4 regions of the Tatumella sp. UCD-D_suzukii genome follow, and region 3 is predicted to be linked to each of the others. Evidence: predicted binding sites of a transcription regulator. Region 3 holds the regulator's gene; each other region holds the start of a gene.
The links. The regulator CRP, encoded in region 3, controls carbon source genes, mostly activating them, when cyclic AMP is high. The targets are predictions, from matches to a motif close to ATGTGANNNNNNTCACAT.
Positions count from the first base shown of each region.

Region 1: a site for CRP is predicted at 1,937-1,954, ahead of idnO (gluconate 5-dehydrogenase). Genes of this name have one in related genera too.
Region 2: a site for CRP is predicted at 1,069-1,086, ahead of serA (phosphoglycerate dehydrogenase). Genes of this name have one in related genera too.
Region 4: a site for CRP is predicted at 1,461-1,478, ahead of msrB (peptide-methionine (R)-S-oxide reductase MsrB). Genes of this name have one in related genera too.

Region 1 covers NZ_JFJX01000049.1:358,461-361,665, forward strand. The annotation lists gene CG67_RS09820 (LacI family DNA-binding transcriptional regulator) at 1-885, opposite strand, end outside; gene idnO (gluconate 5-dehydrogenase) at 1,074-1,838, opposite strand; gene CG67_RS18095 (hypothetical protein) at 2,422-3,030, shown strand.
Region 2 covers NZ_JFJX01000049.1:298,603-301,807, reverse strand. The annotation lists gene CG67_RS09575 (LysR family transcriptional regulator ArgP) at 1-188, opposite strand, end outside; gene rpiA (ribose-5-phosphate isomerase RpiA) at 377-1,042, shown strand; gene serA (phosphoglycerate dehydrogenase) at 1,279-2,517, shown strand.
Region 3 covers NZ_JFJX01000007.1:16,252-19,456, forward strand. The annotation lists gene CG67_RS02850 (phosphoribulokinase) at 1-327, shown strand, start outside; gene CG67_RS02855 (OsmC family protein) at 364-768, opposite strand; gene crp (cAMP-activated global transcriptional regulator CRP) at 1,070-1,702, shown strand; gene CG67_RS02865 (YccS/YhfK family putative transporter) at 1,770-3,205, shown strand, end outside.
Region 4 covers NZ_JFJX01000053.1:282,784-285,988, forward strand. The annotation lists gene CG67_RS11220 (D-hexose-6-phosphate mutarotase) at 1-173, opposite strand, end outside; gene gapA (glyceraldehyde-3-phosphate dehydrogenase) at 262-1,260, opposite strand; gene msrB (peptide-methionine (R)-S-oxide reductase MsrB) at 1,610-1,996, shown strand; gene CG67_RS11235 (YeaC family protein) at 2,000-2,275, shown strand; gene ansA (asparaginase) at 2,326-3,205, opposite strand, start outside.

The DNA.
Region 1 (3,205 bases), on a different contig from region 3:
CAGCCTTGGTGTGATCACACTGGCGAGTTTTTGCTGATTTGCTGAACCGATATCCAGACCGTGGAAACCGGCAATCGCGATATCTTCAGGGACCCTGATCCGACGCGCCTGACACTCCAGCAATACGCCCATCGCCAGATCATCATTCGTACAAAATATTGCATCAGTTTGCGGATGCTGTGCGATGATTTGCTGAAATAACCGGCGACCTAACACCATCGAGGAGATTGCTCCGGGGACATAGTGATGCCCTGACAATCCATATTCCTGTAATGCCTGCGTCATCCCCTGATAGCGGCTGACATCACGCGGATCATCCATCGCACCGATGAAGGCCATCTGTTTTTTACCGCGCCTGATAAATTCACCGGTCATATCAAAAGCGGCTTGCCGGTTATCAAATCCGACCTGAATATCCAGTGGATCAGAAGTTATTTCCATCAGCTCAGCCACCGGAATACCGGATGTTTTCAGGTAATCTCTGGCTGTCTGAGTGTGCTGTGTACCGGTCAGCAGTAAACCATCAATATGGTAGGAGAGCAGAGTGATTATTTTTTCCTGTCCGGTCAGCGGATCATAGTTATCACTGGCAATAATTGTCTGATAACCATGCTTTTCTGCGACCTGCTGAATACCTTCCAGCACATCTGAAAAAATCTGATTCCGGAAAGACGGAATGATCACACCAAGCGTTTTGCTCCCCGCCCCCGACAGCATTTCCGGTAACCGGTTAGGAATATAATTATGCTGGCGCATCACTTCATCAATAGCACATCTGCTACGCTCTGAAACCTTAGACGGATCACGCATATAGCGGCTTACCGTCATTTTTGTCAGGCCTGCCAGGGTCGCGATATCCTGCAGGGACATACGGTTTCGTTTCATAACATTTCCTGTAAGTATTTTTTTCGCGGGTAGTCTACCTGTGAAATGCAGATACTGCCCGGATAACCCTGTCTGACGTAATGCGGGCCATCACCCGGAGACACAAGGCACAGTGACGTCTACGGTCAGTGATAAAGGCAGAGGCGGGATCGTTTACTGGCGGGAGCATCGCCTCCCGCCCGGACGGATTAAACTGACGCTAACATGCCGCCATCAACAAACAGGATATGGCCGTTCACAAAATCAGAAGCCGGCGCGGCAAGGAAGACAGCGGCTCCTTTCAGTTCTTCAGGTTTGCCCCAGCGGGCTGCAGGAGTCCGGTGGCATAGCCAGTCAGTGAACTGTTTATCATTGACCAGTGCCGATGTCATTTCTGAATCGAAATAACCCGGCGCAATACCGTTAACCTGAATATTATACCGGGCAAGTTCAACACACATGCCTTTAGTCAGCATTTTTACTGCACCTTTGGATGCGGCATACGGTGTAATATTGTCGCGGCCTAATTCGCTTTGCATGGAACAGATATTGATGATTTTTCCACGCTTACGCTCAATCATCCTGCGGGCAACCTGTTGAGACACCAGAAATACTGATTTCTGGTTAACATTCATTATGTTATCCCATTGTTCAACCGGAAAATCGGTGAAAGGTGTACGGAACTGAATGCCCGCATTATTAATCAGAATATCCAGCGGACCGGTACCCGTCTCTATCTGTTCAATTGCTTGCGCTACGGCTTGCGGGTCTGTGACATCAAATGCGCAGGCATGTGCCGTTATTCCTGCCTGCTGTAATTGCGTCACGGCGTGTTCGCAACGCTCCCTGTTGCGGCCATTGATAATGACTTCGGCACCATGCTCACCTAGTCCATAAGCCATTAGTAATCCCAGACCCTGGGTAGACCCGGTGATTAAGGCTCGCTTTCCGCTCAGGTTAAATAAGTTACTCATTTTCTGCCCCCATACCACTAACTGTTACGCGTAACTGTACGCGCAACAGCCCGGGGAATAAACGCTTTTCAGCCATTCTCACGAAGCTTTGAGAAGATATGTGATCCTTGTCAGATATTTGCCTCCTAATGTTCATCGATACTTATCTGTCTTACACACTGATGCACAGATAAAAATATCGCGGTAAAGAAAATGTAAGCTCCGGGCTTATACTGCCGGAATCAATTATTTCCCCCACGCCGGTTATAAAGGTAATGCCGTAAATTAGTTGCTAAAAATAAGTTATTATCCCAATTTCAACTACAGGAAGACACTATTAAATATCGTTACCCGCCTAATAGAGAAAACTGAAATATTCTTATTTTTAAATAATTTTTGCTGACTCTATAGAACAGAGGGCAAATAGCTGACATAATCCGATGATAATTCAAGCATGCCAGTGTTTAAAACCTCCATCCGACAGGATGAAAAATAGCCAAAGATAATACTCCGGTACGCTTATAACGTTTTACACTGACTTCGGAAAAATCAAGAAAACCAATTCCCTATAAAAATCAACAGAATAATATAAATATGGTGCTATATGAATAACAAGGAAGTCATTCGTTCCATTGCCATTATCGATACCTGTAACTATACCTGCATGGCAATTTCTTCTATATGCAGGCACATTTCTGACAATATTATCGTCTACACTTTTACTTCGGTAGAAGCACTACTAAATCATCGTTCAGTAAGGGATTTCGATTTCGTATTTTATGACATACTGACAACCTGTCCGATAGTTATCGACCCCGAAAATGATATTTTAAAGATAAAATCGGCAAATCCACATTGTAAGGTTTGTCTGCTCTCGGTGTTACACCAGTTTATGTATATTAAAAATGCTGACTTTGAACTGGATAAACGGCTTCCTCTGGACGACTTCAGTTTTTTTATTCGTATTCTCTGTCGTGACAATCAGGGAAAATGTAAAAGAAATTATAGCGTTATATTTCATAGCCGTCTGGATTTGACCAAAGAGCAGGTATCGCTATTACGCGGTTATCTTTATAACCTGAACACGAAAGAAATCGCTGAGCTCCTGCATTGTAATCTGAGGAAAGTTTATTTTTACCGGGAAGGGGCTATCAAAAAAGGACACCGGAACAAAAGCTTTTTCCGCGCTATCGGACGCCTGGTCAATCCCTGATGACATCACAGGAAAGCTCATGACACAGAGAGGTGCCTTGCAGATATCTTTTCCCGGAATATCGACTGTCTTCGGCAGACGATTATCTTAAATGCTATGCAGACACCGATAGGCCGGGAACTCAGCAGACATATTGATCCGTCCCTGCCCTGCCGACCTGTCTTCCCGGTTCCCG
Region 2 (3,205 bases), on a different contig from region 3:
CCCTGCTCGGTGGGGCGGGGAGGAACAGTACGGACCAGCAGGGGCTGACCAAAAAGATTCTCCAGCTGTTTAATACGCTGTGAAACAGCTGACTGGGTAATGCATAACTTTTGTGCAGCGCGTTCAAAACCCCGCTCTCGTATCACTGCATCCAGGGCCTGAAGGGTTCGGTAATCCGGGCGTTTCATGGGTGTTTTCTCTCGGCTGCAGGGAAAACATATCCCCGGTTAAGTTCACTGACGCGCACTAAGATAGTATCTCCGTAATTTTGCTGACGGTTTTATAAAACATGGGAACTTGCCAGCAAGAGTAGGTTTTTTTTCTTTTGCTTGTTTTATACTACGCTGACGAACAGAGCGTACAGGTTTAACATATCATGAGCCGTGATGAATTAAAAAAAGCAGTGGGTCAGGCAGCACTGAAGTATGTCCGTCCCGGAGCGGTAGTAGGTGTGGGTACCGGCAGTACCGTTGCTCATTTTATTGATGCACTAGCCACCATGAAGCATGACATTGAAGGGGCTGTATCCAGTTCTGAAGATTCGACGGCAAAATTGCTGGCCTGCGGTATCCCGGTCATCGACCTGAATAATGTCGATCAGTTATCGGTGTATGTAGATGGTGCAGATGAAATCAACCCGCAAATGCAGATGATTAAAGGTGGCGGCGCTGCGCTCACCCGCGAGAAAATCATCGCCGCGGTGGCAGAGCAGTTTATCTGCATCGCCGATGCCAGCAAACAGGTGGATGTTCTGGGGCATTTCCCATTACCGGTCGAGGTTATTCCGATGGCCAGGGCGTATGTTGCCAGGGAACTGGTGAAAATGGGTGGGTTACCGGAATATCGACAGCATGTGGTAACAGATAACGGGAATATTATTCTTGACGTTTACAACCTCAGCATTGTCAATCCGGCGGAGCTTGAGCGTAAAATCAATGCATTACCGGGTGTAGTGACGGTCGGGCTATTTGCGGCCAGAGGGGCTGATGTTGCGCTGATTGGTACAGAAGATGGTGTGATCACATTGAAGAAAGGCGTCTGAGAGACGTCTTTTTTTTGAGTTTATTTTAGTGATTTATATCACATTTAAAACAGCAGTTGATAAATTCTGCTTTCCTGCAGACGTAATCGTTTTCTTTTTATCGAAATCTGCTGAAACCGTCGTGCGGGCAGCCTGAAACCGGGAGCGGTTTTCTGTTGCCCGTAGCGGAAATTTTGTTATGTTGACAGAAGAAATACTTATATTCGTCTCAATATCGTCAACCATAAGGTCGGGCAATGGCAAAGGTATCACTGGAAAAAGACAAAATTAAGTTTCTGCTGGTGGAAGGTGTTCATCAGACAGCGCTGGATAATCTTCGTGCAGCGGGCTATACCAATATTGAATTTCATAAAGGTGCACTGGATACCGAATCCCTGAAAGAGTCGATTCGCGATGCACACTTTGTCGGGATCCGCTCCCGTACCCACCTGACCGAAGAAGTGTTTGCGGCCGCAGAAAAATTAGTGGCGGTAGGGTGCTTCTGCATCGGGACTAATCAGGTTGACCTTGATGCGGCGGCAAAACGCGGTATCCCGGTCTTCAATGCGCCGTTCTCTAACACCCGCTCTGTTGCTGAACTGGTGATTGGTGAATTGCTGCTGTTGTTACGCGGTATTCCGGAAGCGAATGCCAAGGCACACCGTGGGATCTGGAACAAAAATGCCAAGGGTTCGTTTGAAGCCCGTGGTAAAAAACTGGGTATCATTGGTTACGGCCATATCGGCATGCAGCTGGGTGTGCTGGCTGAAAGCCTGGGGATGCATGTTTTCTTCTACGATGTGGAAGATAAGCTCCCGTTAGGTAATGCGACGCAGGTAAAACATCTGAATGATTTGCTGGGGATGAGCGATGTGGTCACCCTGCATGTGCCGGAAACCCCGAACACACAAAATATGATCGGGGTTGAACAACTGGCGGCAATGAAAAAAGGCGGTCTGCTGATCAATGCCTCCCGCGGAACGGTGATTGATATTCCGGCGCTGTGTGACGCGCTGGCAAGCAAGCATCTGAGTGGTGCTGCTATCGATGTTTATCCGCAGGAACCGGCCAGCAACAGTGATCCTTTTGTCTCGCCACTGTGTGAGTTCGACAATGTTATCCTGACGCCGCATATCGGTGGTTCCACCGAAGAAGCGCAGGAGAATATTGGCGTAGAAGTGTCCGGTAAGCTGATTAAATACTCTGATAACGGTTCAACGTTGTCAGCGGTAAACTTCCCTGAGGTTTCTCTGCCAGGCCATGCCGCCAGCGCCAGCCGTTTGCTGCATATCCATGAGAACCGTCCGGGCGTACTGACGGCCATCAACCAGATTTTTGCCGAGCAGGGCATCAATATTATGGGCCAGTATCTGCAGACCACGCCGTACATGGGTTATGTGGTTATCGATATCGATGCCCCGCAGGACGTCGCCGATAAAGCGCTGCAACTGATGAAAGGTATTCAGGGCACGCTGCGTGCCCGCCTGCTGTACTAAGTTCATCACCAGAGTCTGAAAAGGCGGGGAAACCCGCCTTTTTTGTCGCTGTTGACCCGATATCAGGTGCTGTCATCCGGTATTAACAGATAAATACCGGTAACCGGATTACAGGGGGCAGGGCGATAGTCGGGATATTTTATTATCAGTACGGTGAGTGTTCCGTTTGCTTTGTAATAAGGCTTGCTGCCTGTAATCCGCTGCGGGCGACCGGGCAAAGGGCGCCTGGTCACATTCACTCGTTCAGTGGTGCGATGTCGCGGTAAGACACCGGGTGGGTGGCCCGGAGAAAAACGGGGGATCTTTGTCTCTGGTTTGTGGGTAATAAGTTCGTCCGTTGTTTTTCATCCCAGCACGGTGAATATTCCGTTCGCTTTATAATAAGGCATACTGCCTGTAATCCGCCGTGGGCGACCGGGCAAAGGGCGCATGGCCGCGCCCTCTGCACTCCCGGCCTTGCGACAGGCCTGCCCGCCGCTTCGCGGTGCCTTCACTCATTCATGTGTCCTTTACGGACTGGTCATGATTCGCTCCTGCTCAGCATGACCTCTCGCCGCGTCCCTGCGGCTCGCCCTGGACACATTCCCTCGCTCAGCGGTGCGATGTCGCGGTAAGTCACCGGGTGGGTGGCACGGAGAAAAACGAGAGACTTTTCGTTAGCCGGTTTTCGGGGTTTAAACTCATCTGT
Region 3 (3,205 bases):
TCAGTGGTTCGCTCCATGGATGATTATGTTAACTACATAACACCGCAATTCTCCCGTACCCATATCAATTTTCAGCGGGTTCCGACCGTCGATACCTCTAACCCATTTGCTGCCAAAACCATCCCTTCATTAGATGAAAGTTTTGTGGTAATTCATTTCCGGGGACTGGAAGCCATTAACTTCCCCTACCTGCTGGCGATGATTCAGGGGTCTTTTATTTCGCACATTAATACACTGGTCGTGCCGGGCGGAAAAATGGGGCTGGCAATGGAGTTAATCATGACACCACTGGTGAAGCGGTTAATGGAAGAAAAGCAGTTTCAGTAGACCGTATTGAGTGCCATGATGGCACTCAATAGGCTTTCAAAGGCTTATCACCTCAAAGCTATGCGTAATTTCCACACCTTTCCCCAGCATCAGTGCCACTGAGCAATACTTATCAGCAGACAATGTGACAGCTCGTTCAACCACAGCATCCGTCAGACTGCGCCCCGTGACGACAAAATGCAGATTAATATGCGTAAACAAACGAGGTGCCTCTTCCCGGCGCTCAGAGGTCAGTTTAACTTCACAGTCCACCACATCCTGACGCCCCTTTTGCAGGATTGAAACCACATCGATGGCGCTGCAACTTCCGGTGGCCATCAGCACCATTTCCATCGGGCTTGGCGCTTTATCGCCCGAGTTTCCATCCATTAATACCTGATGTCCGGAAGCCGATTCTCCGATAAAGCTGAGTCCCTCAACCCATTTTACGCGTGCCTGCATTATGCTTACTCTCTGCTCTGAAAAAACAGGTTTCAGATTACTCCTTCAAAGGATAAACAGCAATCTGCTGGCATTCGTTACAGTCTGAACATACAACAGGAGACAGTTGCGCCAGTGTGTGCTACAAACAAAGAGTGAGACATTTTTTTATCAGATTACAATTATGGTGAAACGGTAGAAAGCTCCGGAACAAAATCTGCTTTTCTGCGGTAATTGCCAATAAAAATACCCTATGACTTCCTTGCCTGGCAGGAGCTTACCCCTGTATTTCCGGCACGATTACAACAGAGGATAAAAGAGAATGGTTCTCGGTAAACCACAAACAGACCCTACACTCGAATGGTTCCTGTCCCATTGTCATATTCATAAGTATCCTTCCAAAAGTACCCTTATCCACCAGGGTGAGAAAGCAGAAACCCTGTACTATATTGTGAAAGGCTCCGTGGCTGTTTTAATTAAAGATGAAGAAGGAAAAGAGATGATCCTTTCTTATCTTAACCAGGGAGATTTCATCGGTGAACTGGGACTTTTTGAAGAAGATCAGGAACGCAGCGCCTGGGTACGTGCCAAAGTGGCATGTGAGGTTGCTGAAATCTCTTATAAAAAATTCCGACAACTCATTCAGGTGAACCCCGAAATTCTGATGCGTTTATCTTCACAGATGGCGCGCCGGTTACAGGTAACGTCCGAAAAAGTCGGTAATCTGGCATTCCTTGATGTCACAGGCCGTATTGCCCAGACATTGCTGAATTTAGCACGTCAGCCTGATGCTATGACCCATCCGGACGGGATGCAGATTAAAATTACCCGCCAGGAAATAGGACAAATTGTCGGCTGTTCACGGGAGACCGTCGGACGAATTCTTAAAATGCTGGAAGATCAGAATCTGATTTCTGCTCACGGCAAGACGATCGTCGTCTACGGGACCCGTTAACTTCCCATCCACACGGTAGCCTGCCGCTACCGTGTTCTGTTTTACTTTTTATCAGCGATTGTATTCGATGTGGCGCCGACTGATTTATCACCCCGAAGTTAACTATGCATTGCGCCAGACACTGGTCGTTTTCCTGCCTGTTCTGATTGGCGGGCTAACAGGCAACCTGCAGAAAGGTTTGCTGTTTTCCCTTATCCCTGCCTGCTGTAATATCGCCGGACTGGATACCCCACACCGCCGTTTCTTTGAGCGAATCGTCCTCGGAGGAATGCTGTTTGCCTTCAGCAGTTTCCTGTTGCAGTGGTTATTACTGCGACATGTTCCGCTACCCTTTATCGTTTTTACCCTGCCCTTATTGATTGGCGTGTGCGGAGAGATAAGCCCCCTGTATGGCCGGCTGTTACCCGGTGCGCTTATCGCCATGACCTTCACACTCAGCCTGACAGGGCGGATGCCTCTCTGGGGGCCACCGTTACTGTATGGCGGCGGAACCCTTTGGTACGGGCTTTTTAACTGGTTCTGGTTCAGATTGTCGAAAGATCAGCCCCTGCGCGAAACGCTCAGTCTGCTCTATCGGGCGCTGGCCAGCTATTGCGAAGATAAATATCACCTGCTGACCACAACAGACCCGACAGACACGGAAAAATCGTTGCCTGCGCTGTTAAACCGGCAGCAAAAAATCGTCGACCTGATCACTACCGCCTACCAGCAGATCCATATGTTGTCTGCCGACAAAAACAGCCGCGAGAAATATCTGATCCGCACCTTTATCATGGCTGAAGATTTACAGGAACATATTTCCGTCACGCTGGGTGAAACGGACGATGTGCGCACATTGATCCAAAAAAGTGGTTCTGCCGCGATCATTAAACAAAACGCCGATGAAATTTGTACGCAGCTGAGGAGTACCGCAGATAATATTCTTTATCATCAAATTCCCGGACATTTTTCAATGGCAGGATCACTGGCAGACTTGCAAAATATTGCCCGTGAACACCCGGATAATCCGGTGGGGTCTTTCTTCGGATATCACTTCTCTAAAATTGCAAAAGTACTGCAGTCACGGGCTCCGCTTTACCGCCGTGATGTAATGGCTGACAGTAAACGCCGGTTACCTTTCCTGAGTGCATTACGCAGTTATCTGTCATTAAAATCGACGGCATTACGCACAGCCGGTCGCTTTTCGGTAATGCTTCTGGTGGCCAGTACCCTTGCGCTGTCGCTGAACATGCCCAAGCCTTATTGGGTACTGATGACCATTATTCTGGTCAGCCAGAACAGTTATAACGCTACCCGTGTGAGGATACAGCACCGGGCCTTAGGGACGTTTGCCGGGCTGATTATTGCCGCGCTTTCCTTACAGCTCGCCACACCGGAACCCGCCATTTTACTGACTATGCTGCTGCTTACCCTGTTCAGCAACCTGTTCTCACGGCAATACTACGGCTGGGCCACTATCGGTACTACCGTGACCGCAGTGTATAGCCTGCAATTGCTCGCACT
Region 4 (3,205 bases), on a different contig from region 3:
ACCGGCTTTTCACCGGAAGGTTGCCATGAAATAAGATGAGCGCCCTGCAGTGCAACCACCGCATGTACAGCCGGATGATTAACCACAATCAGCGGTAACTGACCTTTCTGACGCAGAGAAATATAGGGGGTTATCTGACGGTTTACCGGCAGTTTATAGAGTGATTCCTGCATTCGCTCTCCTCAGAGGGATCAACCAACAAACAACAAAAAGAAGGGGCGACCGAAGTCGCCCCTGATATTTACGGACTGTCCGTTGATTTTATTTGGCCGCAACCAGTGCAATCAGGTCAAGGACTTTGTGTGAATAACCGGTTTCGTTGTCATACCAGGAAACCAGTTTCACGAAGTTATCATTCAGCGCGATACCTGCTTTCGCATCGAAGAATGATGTGCAAACTTCACCGTTGAAATCGGTAGAAACAACGTCGTCCTCGGTATAACCCAGAACACCTTTCATAGTGCCTTCAGACGCAGTTTTGATGGCAGATTTGATCTGCTCATAAGTGGCTGCTTTTTCCAGACGAACGGTCAGGTCAACGACAGAAACGTTCGGGGTAGGGACACGGAATGCCATACCGGTCAGTTTACCGTTCAGTTCCGGCAGAACTTTACCGACGGCTTTAGCCGCACCGGTAGAAGACGGGATGATGTTCTGAGAAGCACCACGACCGCCGCGCCAGTCTTTATGAGACGGGCCATCAACAGTTTTCTGCGTTGCAGTCGTCGCGTGAACAGTGGTCATCAGGCCTTCAACGATACCGAAGTTATCATTGATGACTTTGGCCAGAGGGGCCAGGCAGTTAGTGGTACAGGAAGCGTTAGAAACGATATCCTGGCCCTGATATTTATCGAAGTTCGCACCGCGAACGAACATCGGTGTGTCGTCTTTAGAAGGACCGGTCAGAACAACTTTTTTCGCGCCTGCGGTAATGTGTTTACGTGCAGTTTCGTCGGTCAGGAAGATACCGGTCGCTTCTGCAACAACATCCACACCCACTTCGTCCCATTTCAGGTTAGCCGGGTCTCTTTCGCTGGTCACACGGATTTTTTTACCGTTAACGATCAGTGCACCGTCTTTAACTTCTACGGTCCCGTCGAAACGTCCATGGGTGGAGTCATACTTCAGCATGTAAGCCATGTATTCGGCGTCGAGCAGGTCGTTAATTGCAACGATCTCGATGTCTGAACGCTGTTGCGCAGCACGAAAAACAATGCGACCGATACGGCCAAAACCGTTGATACCTACTTTGATAGTCATATATTCCACCAGCTATGGGTTATTGAATAAAAGGTTGGCTGTAAAATTACAAAAACCGCTTCAGGCGTCAAGCTTAATCGTGTCAATTATTGTGGCAGATCAATCCTCACCTGCAGTTTTTTACCCGTTAAAGCATAAGTACCCTTAACCATAACGGGGACTCGCCCGGCAGAGAGTGTGCAGGACCTTTCCATCATAAATTGGGATGCAGATCACAATTTCAAACCCACCGGTTATCCTGTGTTCAACGCACAAATTACCCGTCGTGATTGTTGCCTGTTTGTTATAATACGCATATTCATTGGATCAATCATATGGCTTCTACATGACATCGGAAAAAAACAGAAACATGCCTGAACGTGACCTGACAGAAATACAACGTTATGTCACCCGTGATCGCGGAACGGAGCCTCCGTTCAGTGGTGCTTTGTTGCACAATACTGACGAAGGCATTTACCACTGCCTGGTGTGTCATGTGCCATTGTTCTATTCAGAGACAAAGTTTGATGCCGGTTGCGGATGGCCGAGTTTTTATCAACCGGTTTCCCCGGATGCTATCCACTATATCGAAGATTTCTCGCATGGCATGCACCGGACAGAAATTCGTTGTGCACATTGTGATTCGCACCTGGGGCATGTATTCCCGGACGGTCCGCAACCCACGGGTGAGCGTTACTGTGTGAACTCTGCCTCGCTAAGTTTTACCGATCCGCATGGCAATAATACTCCGGGGTGACAGATGAAGGATCTTGAAAATTTACTGGCAGGCATGACCCCTGAATTGTATGAACGTCTGGTTCTCGCCAGTGAAACCGGAAAATGGCCTGATGGTGTGGCGCTGACTCCGGCACAGCGTGAGCACACTCTCCAGCTGGTAATGCTATGGCAGGCGAGATATAACGACAACCCGGGCCATATGACGATTGGCAAAGGCGGAGAGATGGTGGTGAAGAGTAAGCAGGCCCTGAAGGAAGAGTTTGGTATCGACGGTTCGGTGACGAAACTGACTCTGTAGGTGGCCCTCATACCGGCTTGTCAGGGACGCGCACAAGCCGGTGTTGAATGTTAATCCGCGGTCAGTTCGCCACGAAGATTTTGCTGCATAAGGTCCCGGATCTGTTGCGGATCATAGCCGGCAGAGAGCAGATAATGCAGCTTAGTCAGGGCCGCTTCTACGGTCAGGTCATATCCGCTGATCACTCCGGCATTTTCCAGCGCATTCCCGGTGGCATAGCCCCCCATATTGACCTTCCCCGAAATACATTGCGTCAGATTGACGACCACAATGCCACGCTCAGAGGCTTGTCTGAGTTCAGTCAGAAATTCAGCATTCTGCGGAGCATTGCCTACGCCATACGAACGAAGGATCAGCGCTTTCACCGGCTGGCGCAGGAAATTACGCACAACCTCGGCCGGGATACCGGGATAAAGCGTAACGACACCCACCGGTTGTGGTGTGATGTTATGGACGGTAAACGGCCCCTGAGCCTGCGGTGCGGCCGGCGTATGTAACCGGCGGATATGGATACCGGCTTCCAGAAGCGGAGTCAGATTAGGGGATGCAAAAGCATCGAAACCATCAGCATGAGCCTTTGTGGTCCGGTTACCCCGGTAGAGCGTATTATTAAAAAATAACGTGACTTCATTCACCGGGTAATTGGCGGCAACATACAACGAATTAAGCAGATTCTGCTGGCCGTCAGAGCGTAGCTCAGCCAGCGGTATTTGTGACCCTGTCACAATGACCGGTTTCCCCAGGTTTTCCAGCATAAACGAGAGCGCAGATGCGGTAAACGCCATGGTATCGGTACCGTGCAGGATCACAAAACCATCATACAGTTCATAGTTTTTATGAATATCATCAGCAATGACCTGCCAGTCCTGCGGGGTCATGTCTGACGAGTCCATCAGTGGCTGATATTCATGAATAGAGAAAGAGGGCATT